2 linked regions of the Ramlibacter pinisoli genome follow. Each later gene encodes a partner of the first gene's protein in a complex. Links are inferred from orthologs where the notes say so. Each region holds a gene or a part of one and is shown in the gene's direction. Other genes may lie near its edges.

What was found.
Region 2: the proteins of pnp (region 1) and GON04_RS06840 are in contact, whole or in part, in a cryo-EM structure (PDB 9QH0), measured with the Escherichia coli proteins. The link is inferred for Ramlibacter pinisoli from one-to-one orthologs.

Annotation. Positions count from the first base shown.
Region 1 is NZ_WSEL01000003.1:571,195-574,444, reverse strand. The notes cover bases 1-3,005. They hold pnp (polyribonucleotide nucleotidyltransferase), read left to right. Parts: upstream 1-370; coding sequence 371-2,641; downstream 2,642-3,005. Other genes in these bases: GON04_RS03935 (NAD(P)H-quinone oxidoreductase), read left to right, coding at 2,724-3,005; rpsO (30S ribosomal protein S15), read left to right, coding at 1-187. In the rest of the region: more of GON04_RS03935, read left to right, coding at 3,006-3,250. UniProt on the Escherichia coli protein: Involved in mRNA degradation. Catalyzes the phosphorolysis of single-stranded polyribonucleotides processively in the 3'- to 5'-direction. Also involved, along with RNase II, in tRNA processing.
Region 2 is NZ_WSEL01000003.1:1,168,791-1,176,481, forward strand. Bases 1,894-5,593 are described here. They hold GON04_RS06840 (Rne/Rng family ribonuclease), read left to right. Parts: upstream 1,894-2,249; coding sequence 2,250-5,393; downstream 5,394-5,593. Other genes in these bases: GON04_RS06845 (heme biosynthesis HemY N-terminal domain-containing protein), read right to left, coding at 5,483-5,593. In the rest of the region: GON04_RS06825 (Rieske (2Fe-2S) protein), read right to left, coding at 1-90; GON04_RS06830 (HAD family hydrolase), read right to left, coding at 96-764; GON04_RS06835 (RluA family pseudouridine synthase), read right to left, coding at 736-1,743; more of GON04_RS06845, read right to left, coding at 5,594-6,736; GON04_RS06850 (uroporphyrinogen-III C-methyltransferase), read right to left, coding at 6,748-7,691. UniProt on the Escherichia coli protein: Endoribonuclease that plays a central role in RNA processing and decay. Required for the maturation of 5S and 16S rRNAs and the majority of tRNAs. Also involved in the degradation of most mRNAs.

The DNA of each region.
Region 1 (3,250 bases):
GGTCGCTCTTCTGACCGCCCGCATCAACGAGCTGACGCCCCACTTCAAGACCCATGCCAAGGACCACCACGGCCGCCGTGGCCTGCTGCGCATGGTGAACCGCCGCAAGAGCCTGCTGGCGTACCTGAAGGACAACGACGCCGAGCGCTACACGGCGCTGATCGGCAAGCTCGGCCTGCGCAAGTAAGCCGGGCCGTACAGAACGCAAGGGCGCCTGGGTCGGCAGCGAGCTGGCTCAGGCGCTTTGCACATCGGAGACCCCGGACCGGATACGCGCTGTGTCATTCCACCAACGGCCCTGCCGGCCGCTGATGGAATGGCATCGTGTTCGGCCCGCCTCCACCCTCAACGAGAGACCAAGAGGCAAGCCATGAGCATCTTCAACAAAGTCACCAAGACCTTCCAATGGGGCCAGCACACGGTCACCCTGGAAACCGGTGAGATCGCCCGCCAGGCATCCGGCGCCGTGCTGGTGAACATCGACGACACCGTGGTGCTGGCCACCGTGGTGGGCTCCAAGTCGGCCAAGCCCGGCCAGGACTTCTTCCCGCTCACCGTCGACTACATCGAGAAGACCTACGCCGCCGGCAAGATCCCCGGCAGCTTCTTCAAGCGCGAGGCCAAGCCCAGCGAACTCGAGACGCTCACCAGCCGCCTGATCGACCGCCCGATCCGCCCGCTGTTCCCCGAGGGCTTCTTCAACGAGGTGCACGTGGTCATCCACACCGTCTCGCTGAACCCCGAGGTCGACGCCGACATCGCCGCCATGATCGGCACCAGCGCCGCACTGGCCGTCTCCGGCATCCCGTTCGCGGGCCCGATCGGCGCCGCGCGCGTGGGCTACATCAACAACGAGTACGTGCTCAACCCGGGCCAGACCCAGCGCAAGGACTCGCTCCTCGACCTGGTGGTCGCCGGCACCGAGGCCGCCGTGCTGATGGTCGAGTCCGAGGCGCAGCAGCTGCCCGAGGAAGTGATGCTGGGCGCCGTGGTGTTCGGCCACGAGCAGGGCAAGATCGCCATCAACGCCATCCATGAACTGGTGCGCGACGCCGGCAAGCCGGTCTGGGACTGGCAGGCGCCCGCCAAGGACGAGGCCTTCATCGGCAAGGTCGGCCAGCTGGCCGAGGACAAGCTGCGCGCCGCCTACCAGATCCGCAGCAAGCAGGCCCGCACCCAGGCCCTGCGCGAAACCAGCGCCTCGGTGCTGGCCTCGCTCAAGGAGTCGGGCGCCGACTTCGACCCGATCAAGGTCGAGGGCCTGCTGTTCGACATCGAGGCGCGCATCGTTCGCAGCCAGATCCTGGCCGGCGAGCCGCGCATCGACGGCCGCGACACCCGCACCGTGCGCCCGATCGAGATCCGCAACAGCGTGCTGCCGCGGACCCACGGCTCGGCGCTGTTCACCCGCGGCGAGACCCAGGCCCTGGTGGTCACCACCCTGGGCACCGAGCGCGACGCGCAGCGCATCGACGCGCTGGCCGGCGAGTTCGAGGACCGCTTCCTGTTCCACTACAACATGCCTCCCTTCGCCACCGGCGAAGTGGGCCGCATGGGCTCGACCAAGCGCCGCGAAGTGGGCCACGGCCGCCTGGCCAAGCGGGCGCTGATCGCCTGCCTGCCGAGCAAGGACGAGTTCCCCTACACCATGCGCGTGGTGTCGGAGATCACCGAGTCGAACGGCTCGTCGTCGATGGCGTCGGTGTGCGGCGGCTGCCTGTCGCTGATGGACGCCGGCGTGCCGATGAAGGCCCACGTGGCCGGCATCGCCATGGGCCTGATCAAGGACGGCAACCGCTTCGCCGTGCTGACCGACATCCTGGGCGACGAGGACCACCTCGGCGACATGGACTTCAAGGTGGCCGGCACCACCAACGGCATCACCGCGCTGCAGATGGACATCAAGATCCAGGGCATCACCAAGGAGATCATGCAGGTCGCCCTGGCGCAGGCCAAGGAAGCGCGCATGCACATCCTGGGCAAGATGCAGGAGGCGATGGGCTCGGCCAAGACCGAGATCAGCACCTTCGCGCCCAAGCTGTACACGATGAAGATCAACCCGGAGAAGATCCGCGACGTCATCGGCAAGGGCGGCTCGGTCATCCGCGCGCTGACCGACGAGACCGGCTGCCAGATCAACATCGAGGAAGACGGCACCATCACCATCGCCGCCACCGACGCTGCCAAGGCCGAGGAAGCGAAGAAGCGCATCGAGCAGATCACGGCCGAGGTCGAGATCGGCAAGGTCTACGAAGGCCCGGTCACCAAGATCCTGGACTTCGGCGCGCTGATCAACCTGCTGCCCGGCAAGGACGGCCTGCTGCACATCAGCCAGATCGCCCACGAGCGGGTGGAGAAGGTCACCGACTACCTCAGCGAAGGCCAGGTGGTGCGCGTCAAGGTGCTCGAGACCGACGACAAGGGCCGCGTCAAGCTGTCCATGAAGGCGCTGCTCGACCGTCCGGAAGGCATGGAAGACCAGCCCCCGCGCGAGCGCCGCGAGCGTGGCGACCGCCCGCCGCGCGGCGAGTACCGCGGCGACCGGGGTGAGCGCGGCGACCGTGGCGAGCGTTCGCACGGCGACCGGCCCCCGGCTGGCGACGTCCAGCCCCAGGCCACGCTGACGGATCCGCAGGAGTGATTCCCGGATCCGTCCTCCCGGGCCCGGCCCGGGAGATGGATGGCGGGCGACGCCCGCACTGACAGCAACGAGGAACGCCACCATGAAAGCCGTCGAGATCACCTCCTACGGTGCCCCCGAGGTGTTGCGCCTGGGCGAGCGCCCCGACCCCGTCGCGGGCCCGGGCGAACTGCTCATCCGCGTCGCCGCGAGCGGCGTCAACCGCCCCGACGTCCTGCAGCGCACCGGCAACTACCCGGTGCCGCCTGGCGCCTCCGACCTGCCCGGCCTCGAAGTGGCGGGCGAGGTGGTGGCCGGTGATGCGCAGGCGATGGCGGCCGCCGGCCTGAAGGTGGGCGACCGCGTCTGCGCCCTGGTGGCCGGCGGCGGCTACGCGCAGCTGTGCGTGGCCCCCGTGGCCCAGTGCCTGCCGGTGCCGCGCGGCCTGTCGGACATCGAGGCGGCCTCGCTGCCCGAGACCTTCTTCACCGTCTGGAGCAACGTCTTCGACCGCGGCCGCCTGCAGGCGGGCGAGACCTTCATGGTCCAGGGCGGCACCAGCGGCATCGGCGTCACCGCCATCCAGATGGCCAAGGCCCTGGGTGCGACGGTGTTCGCCACCGCGGGCAG
Region 2 (7,691 bases), 600 kb from region 1 along the record:
GCAGGTCTGGCCGGCGTAGACCACGTCGAACGGGACGGCAACGCTGCCGTCGACCAGGTCCTTGCTGTTGCAAAGGGGAATGCCGTCCATCGCAGTCACGCGTGGGCGAGCAGCCAGTCCCGCAGGTCGGCCACCGAATGGGCCACGTGCAACGGCTCGTGGACCTGGAAGGTCTGCGGCTCGTGCGCCCCGTAGCTCACGCCCACGCTCGGGCAGCCGGCGGTGCGCGCCATCTCCAGGTCGTGGGTGGTGTCGCCGATCATGAGCGTGCGCGACGGCTCGGTGCCGAACTCCTGCATCAGCTCCTGCAGCATGAGGGGATGCGGCTTGCCGGCGGTCTCGTCGGCCGTGCGCGAGCCGTCGAACACGCCGTGCAGTTCCTCCGAAGCCAGCACGTCGTCGAGCCCGCGGCGCGACTTGCCCGTGGCCACCGCCAGCCGGTGGCGCCGCTCCTTCAGCTCCCGCAACAGCGGCAGCACGCCGTCGAACAGGCTAAGGTCGTCCTGGTGCTGGTGGTAGTGGAAGCGGTAGCGCGCGCCCAGCTCCTGGTACTTCTCGGGCGGCACGTCGGGCGCGGCGCGGGCGAGCGCCTGCGCCAGGCTCATGCCGATGACGTAGGCGGCGGCGTTGTCGCTGGGCCTGGTGCCCCCGACTTCGACGACGGCCTGCTGGATGCAGCGCACGATGACGCGCGTGGAGTCGTACAGGGTGCCGTCCCAATCGAAGGCAATCAGGTCAAAGTGGCGCGGCCGTGGGCTGTGCATGACGTTCGGCGAACGACTGGAGGTCAGGGGGAAGCGGCGCTTCGAGCGCGACGGGTTCGGCCGTGGCCGGATGCTGGAACTGTAATCGCCACGCATGCAGGAACATGCGCTTGAGGCCCTGCCGCTGCAGGGCCTTGTTCAGGTCGAAGTCGCCGTACTTGTCGTCGCCGGCGATGGGATGTCCCTGCGACGCCAGGTGCACGCGGATCTGGTGGGTGCGCCCGGTCTTGATGGTGACTTCCAGCAGCGTGTAGGCCCCCAGCCGCCGCGACACCTTCACCAGCGTGATCGACCGCATGCCGTCCGGGTCGTCCTTGGCCACCACCTTCACCCGCCGCTCGCCCGCCGCGGCATCGTCGCCGGCCAGCAGGTACTTGTGCAGGGGGGCGTCGATCACCTTCTTGTTGGCCGGCCAGGCCCCCACGACCAGCGCCAGGTAGGTCTTGCCGGTCTCGCGGCCGCGGAACTGGTCCTGCAGCCGGGTCAGGGCCGAGCGGCGCTTGGCGACCAGCAGCACGCCCGAGGTCTCGCGGTCCAGCCGGTGCACCAGTTCCAGGAACCGGGCCTGCGGCCGCGCCTGGCGCAACTGCTCGATCACGCCGAAGCTCACGCCGCTGCCGCCGTGCACCGCCACGCCGGCCGGCTTGTCCAGGGCCAGCAGGTGGTCGTCCTCGAGCAGGATGGGAAACTCGCGGGCCGGAGCCGGCCGGGCGGCGGCGTCGGTGACGCGCTCGGGCAGCCGCACCGGCGGCACCCGCACCACGTCGCCGGCTTCCACCCGGGTGTCGGCGGCCGCCCGCCCCTTGTTCACCCGGACCTCACCGCTGCGGATGATCCGGTAGACGTGGGTCTTGGGAACCCCCTTGAGCTCGCGCAGCAGGAAGTTGTCGAGGCGCTGGCCGGCCGATTCCTCACCCACCGCGACGGTCTTGACGGCGGGCTGGGTGCCGGCCGCTGCGGCCCCTATAATGCGTTTCACTAGCGTGACGCTGTAAGTGTTTGATTTGGCTGGAGTTTAGTCCACGCCCCCAAACCAGGTAACGCTGGCAGGTCGATGCCGACGACGCCTCAGGCAGGTTGCGAGCCCCAGATGCCGCAGCAGCCACCCGGGCGAAGCCGCCGACACGTGTCGAAACCCAAACGGAATACAAGCTGCCAGAGCAATGCTGGCAGCGGATCAAGCGAGACAACCGTGCTGATGGCGCTCCTCCTGGCTTGCTGGCGATGGCTCATGCCTGTCGCCGTCGGCATGGGGCCGCCCCGTCGCACCGCCCGCGCGCCACGGGTGGCAGCCCCAGCTGCCGCCCCGCACCCCGCCCTGCGCCTCGCCCTCGTCCACGCGCCGCCGCTACGCCTGCTGATCTAGCCTCCGGCTGATCCAGCACGCGCCGCCCCGGCCGTTCCGCTTCGTTTTCGTCCGCGTCTGCACGGCATCGTGGACCCGCACCGTCGGGTCGTGATGTGTGAGAACAAGAAGGTGACGCAATGAAGCGGATGCTGATCAATGCCACGCAGGCCGAAGAGCGCCGGCTGGCCATCGTCGACGGGCAAAAGCTCCTCGACTACGAAATCGAGATCGAAGGGCGCGAACAGCGCAAGGGCAACATCTACAAGGCCGTCGTCACGCGCGTCGAGCCGTCGCTGGAGGCCTGCTTCGTCGACTACGGCGAGGATCGCCACGGCTTCCTGCCGTTCAAGGAAATCTCCAAGCAGTACTTCGCCCCCGGCGTGTCGGCCTCCCAGGCCCGCATCAACGAAGCGATCCGGGAAGGCCAGGAGCTGCTGGTCCAGGTCGAGAAGGAAGAGCGCGGCAACAAGGGCGCGGCCCTCACCACGTTCATTTCTCTAGCTGGCCGCTACGTCGTGCTGATGCCCAACAACCCGCGCGGCGGCGGCGTCAGCCGGCGCATCGAGGGCGACGACCGGGCCGAGCTCAAGGAGGCGATGGACCAGCTGGAGTACCCCAACGGGATGTCCATCATCGCCCGCACCGCCGGCATCGGCCGCACCGCGCCCGAACTGCAGTGGGACCTGAACTACCTGCTCAAGCTCTGGAATGCCATCGACGGGGCCGCCAAGGGCGGCAAGGGCGCCTTCCTGATCTACCAGGAGTCGTCGCTGGTCATCCGCTGCATCCGCGACTACTTCAACAACGACATCGGTGACATCCTGATCGACACCGACGAGATCTACGACCAGGCGCAGCAGTTCATGGCGCACGTCATGCCCGAGCATGCCGCCCGGGTGAAGCGCTACCGCGACGACGCCCCGCTGTTCTCGCGCTTCCAGATCGAGCACCAGATCGAGTCGGCCTACGCCCGTGAGGTGAAGCTGCCCTCCGGCGGCGTGATCGTCATCGACCACACCGAAGCCCTGGTGTCCATCGACGTCAACTCGGCGCGCGCCATCAAGGGCGGCGACATCGAGGAGACGGCCACCCGCACCAACCTGGAGGCCGCCGACGAGGTGGCGCGCCAGATGCGACTGCGCGACCTCGGCGGCCTGATCGTCATCGACTTCATCGACATGGAGGAGAGCAAGAACCGCCGGGAGGTCGAGAACCGCCTGCGCGATGCGCTCCGCCAGGACCGCGCCCGCGTCCAGTTCGGCACCATCAGCAAGTTCGGCCTGATGGAGATGAGCCGCCAGCGGCTGCGCCCGGCCCTGTCCGAAGGGGCGTCCATCCCCTGCCCGCGCTGCGGCGGCCACGGCCACATCCGCGACACGGAAAGCTCGGCCCTGCAGATCCTGAGGATCATCCAGGAAGAGTCCATGAAGGACAGCACCGCCGCCGTGCACTGCCAGGTGCCGGTGGAAGTCGCGTCGTTCCTGCTCAACGAGAAGCGCACCGAGATCGCCAAGATCGAGCTCAAGCAGCGCATCGCCGTGATCATGGTGCCCAACAAGTCGCTGGAGACGCCGCACTACAAGCTGGAGCGGCTCAAGCACGACGACCCGCGCCTGGACAACCTGAAGGCCAGCTACCACATGGCCGAGGACGTCGAGGAGAAGACCGAGGTCACGCGCCGTTCGCAGGAGCGTTCCAACAAGCAGGACCCGATCATCAAGGGCGTGCTGCCCGACGTGCCGGCGCCCATCGCCGAGCCGCGTCCGGAGCGCAAGCCGGTCGAGGCCGCGCCGCCTGCCGCCGCCCCGGCTGCGGCCGCGCACCGTGCGCCCGCCCGCTCGCCGGCCCCGACCGCAGCGCCTGCGGCCGAGCCCAGCTTCTTCGCCTGGTTCAAGAGCCTGTTCGCTCCCGCTGCCGCGCCGGCCACCCCGCCTGTGGCAGCAGCGCCGGCAGTGGTCGCCAAGCCCGAGGGCGAGCGGCGTGAAGGCCGCGAAGGCCGTGGCGAACGCGGTGAGCGCGGCGAGCGCGACGGCCGCCGTGGTGGCCGTGGCCGCGGTCGCGGTGGCGAAGGCCGAGGTGGCGAAGGCCGCCGCGAGGGCGAGCCGCGCCGCGAGCGGGCCGCCGCCGAAGGCGTGGAAGGCCAGCCGCCGCGCATCGGTGAGGAAGGCCGCCGCGAGCGCCAGCCGCGTGGCGAGCGGGCCGAGAACCGCGAACCGCGTGGCGAGCGCGGTGATCGCGAACCGCGCGAAGCGCGTGAGGGCCGCGAGTCCCGAGAAGCACGGGAGGCCCGCGAGCCGAGGGAAGGCCGGGAGATGCGGGAGCCGCGCGAACCGCGGGAGCCCCGCGAGCCGAGGGAGCCGCGCGAGGCACGTGGCGACCGGCCACCGCGCGAGCGCCGCGACGAGCGCCGTCCCGACGAGCAGCGCCCCGCCGTGGATGGCGCCGAGCAGCCTGCCGAGCTGGACGCCCAGCCGCGTGGCGAACGTGCGCCGCGCGGTGAGCGCGGTGAACGTGGTGAGCGCGGCGAAGGCCGCCGTGAACGCGGCGAGCGCCGTCCGCGCGAAGGCGCGCCGCAGGCACTGAGCGAAGGTGCCGTGGTCGAAGGCCAGGACAACGCCTTCGCCCTCGCCGCCGGTGCCGCCGCGCAGCCGGAAGGCGACGCGGGTGCGGGCCTGAACGGGGAAGAGCGCCGCGAACCGCGCCGCTCCCGCGACCGCTACGGCCGCGACCGCCGCGACCGGCCGGGCCGCGAGGACGCCCCCGCTGCCGAAGGCATGGAGCCGACCGACGCCGCGCCCGCCACGGGTGCGGACGCTGCCGAGCAGGGCGAACGCCGTCCGCGCTACGCCACCGGCTTCGTGAGCGACGAAGGCGCCGCGCCGGCAGCCGAGCAGGTGCCGGCCGCCGCCCCGCAACCGGCCGCCCCCGCGCAGCCGGCCGTGGCCCCGATCGCCGTGCAGGCTGCGGCGCCGGCGCAGGCGCCGGTCGAAGCGCCGACCGCCAAGGGGCTGCCGAAGGTCACGCCGTTCCAGCTGCCGATCGACCAGCTGGCGCAAGTGGCGGCCAGTTCGGGCCTGCAGTGGGTCAACTCCGACGCGGACAAGATCGCGGCCGTCCGGGCCGCCATCGCTGCCGAGCCGAAGCCGATCCACGTGCCGCGTGAGCGCCCGCCCGTCGTCGTGATCGACGAAGGTCCGCTGGTGCTGGTGGAAACCCGCCGCGACCTGTCCGACATGAAGCTGCCGTTCGAGCAGCAACCGCCGTCGGCGCCGCTGCAGTAAGCACGGCAGCAGCCAAACAAAAAGGGGCCGCGAGGCCCCTTTTTCGTTGGTGCGAGCAGCGTCGCGCCCTGCCCTTCGCCGCCGCGCGCTCAGTCCTGCGCGGCCTGCTTCCAGGCCACGGCTGCCGCATCCTCGTCGCCCCGCTCCTCGGCCAGTTCTGCCAGCGCGCGGGCGGCATTGCGGTGCAGGCGGGCATCCTGCAGGGCCAGCAGGGCCTGGCGCAGCAGCTGGTGGGCCTTGCCCCACAGCTGGCGGCGCATGCACGCCATGCCGGCCAGGTACTGCAGCGTGGCGTCGCGCGGGTTGGCGCGCTGGGCCGCCTCGATGCGGGCCAGCCAGGCACCGTCGATCGAGTCCAGTCCGAGTTCCAGCGCCTCGACCAGCTTGACCTTCAGGCTGTCGCCGAGCTCATGCTGCTTTTCCCAGACGGGCAGCAGCCAGTCGCGCGCCAGGTGCGTGTCGCCACCCAGCAGCACCAGCCGCCGAGCGGCGTGGATGGCCAGTTCCGGCATCGAGCGTTCGGCCGGCTCGAGCTCCGCCCAGGCCCGCTGCAGCTGCGCCGGCTCGTGGGCCGCGTTCAGCAGGTCGATGGCCAGGCCGCGCACCAGGCTGGCAGCGGCATCGGGCGAAAAGGCGCGGTGCTTGGCCAGCAGGCGCGCCGTTTCCAGGGCGTCGCCGGTGCGCCGGGCCAGCCGTGCCGCCTTGAGCTTCATGCGCAGGGCGATGGTGCGGCGGCCGGCGCCGCTGGGCAGCTCGTCGAGCCAGCCCATGGCGGCCTGCGGGTCGCGATCGTCCAGCGACCAGCGCGCCGCGCGCATCAGGGCGCCCTCGTGCGTCTCCTGCGCATCGCGGGCGCCGCTCTGTTCGAGCGCCCGCTTGAGGTGCTCCTCGCGGCCGGAGCGATCCTGCAGCGACTGCGCGCTCTCGGCGGCCAGCAGGTGGGCCAGGGTGCGCAGTTGCGGGCCATTGCCCGGGCCCGCCCCCGCCGCCGCGAGCGAGGTCTCCTGCACCAGCGCGGCCTCGGCCGACTTGCGCGCGCGGATGAAGCGACCGGCGAGCAGGTGCGACAGGGCGTCCAGCAACAGCGCATGCATGCTGCGCTCCTTCTGCTGGTTGCGCCAGCGCAGCGCCTGGCGCGGCAGGTCGAACAGGGCCGCGAGCGCGCGCAGGGCGGCGTGCAGGAACAGGAACGCGGCCAGCAGCAGCAGCAGCACCAGGTTCAGCGAGAGGTCGACCCGGTACGGCGGCCAGAACACCGTGACGGTGCCCTGGTTGTTGCCGGCGAACAGCGCGATCGCCACCGCGATGGCGAACAGCACCAGGAGCCAGAGGGCAGCCCGCACCGGTGCCGTCCCTAGCGGCCGGCGCCGGCCGTGGCCAGCGCGGCGAGTGTCTCGTCGACCCGCGGCAGGTCCACCGCGCGCAGCTGCGACTGCATCTGCTGCAGCGACGCGGCAGCCGCCTGGGTGCGGCGCGAGGCGGGGTCGAAGTACCGGGTGAGCGCGGCGGAGGCCGTGCCCAGGTCGGCCCGGGCGGCATCCGTCTGCCGCGCCAGCAGGGCCAGCCGGGCATTCATCAGCCGCAGCTTGAGGTTCTCGCGCAGGAAGAAGCCCTGCTCCGGCGCGACCAGCACGGCCTCCGGCTGGTCGATGCGGCTCACGCGCACCAGGGCGCGGGCCTCGTCGCGCAGCACCCCGATCCACTGCTGCCACCAGGGCGCGGCGCGCACCGGCGCCGGCTCGGCCTGCTGCGTGGCGCGGGCGGCCGCCGGCCCCACGGCATTGAGCAGCGGCAGTTCATCGACCTGGCGCGCCAGGTCGTCCAGGCGCAGCAGCACGCCGGGCACGTCGGCCACCGCCGCCGTGCGGATGCGTTCGATGTCGCGTGCGATGGCGGCGCGCACGCGTGTCAGCCGCGGCTCGGCGCCGCGGGCCAGGCGCTGGTCGGCGGTGCGCAGGGCGGCCAGCAGCGGCTCGGCGCTGAGCGTCAGCTGGGCCTGCTGCTGCGCGAGCCGCAAGGCGCTCTCGATGTCGACCACCAGGTTCTCGTCGCGCGAGCGCGACAGGCTCTGCATGAGCTCCTCGAGCTGCGCGCGCTGCAGCGCCACTTCGCTCACGCGGGTGTCGGTGACCGCCTGCCGCGCGGAGACGTCGCGCGCCAGCTCCTGCGCCTCGCGGGCCAGGGCCCGCGCTTCCACCGCGTGGCTGCCGGCATCCGCGCTCTGGCGCGCCAGCTGCTCCTGGATGGTCGAGAGCTTCTGCCAGAGCAGCCCGCTGGCGCCGAGGGCGAGCAGCGCCA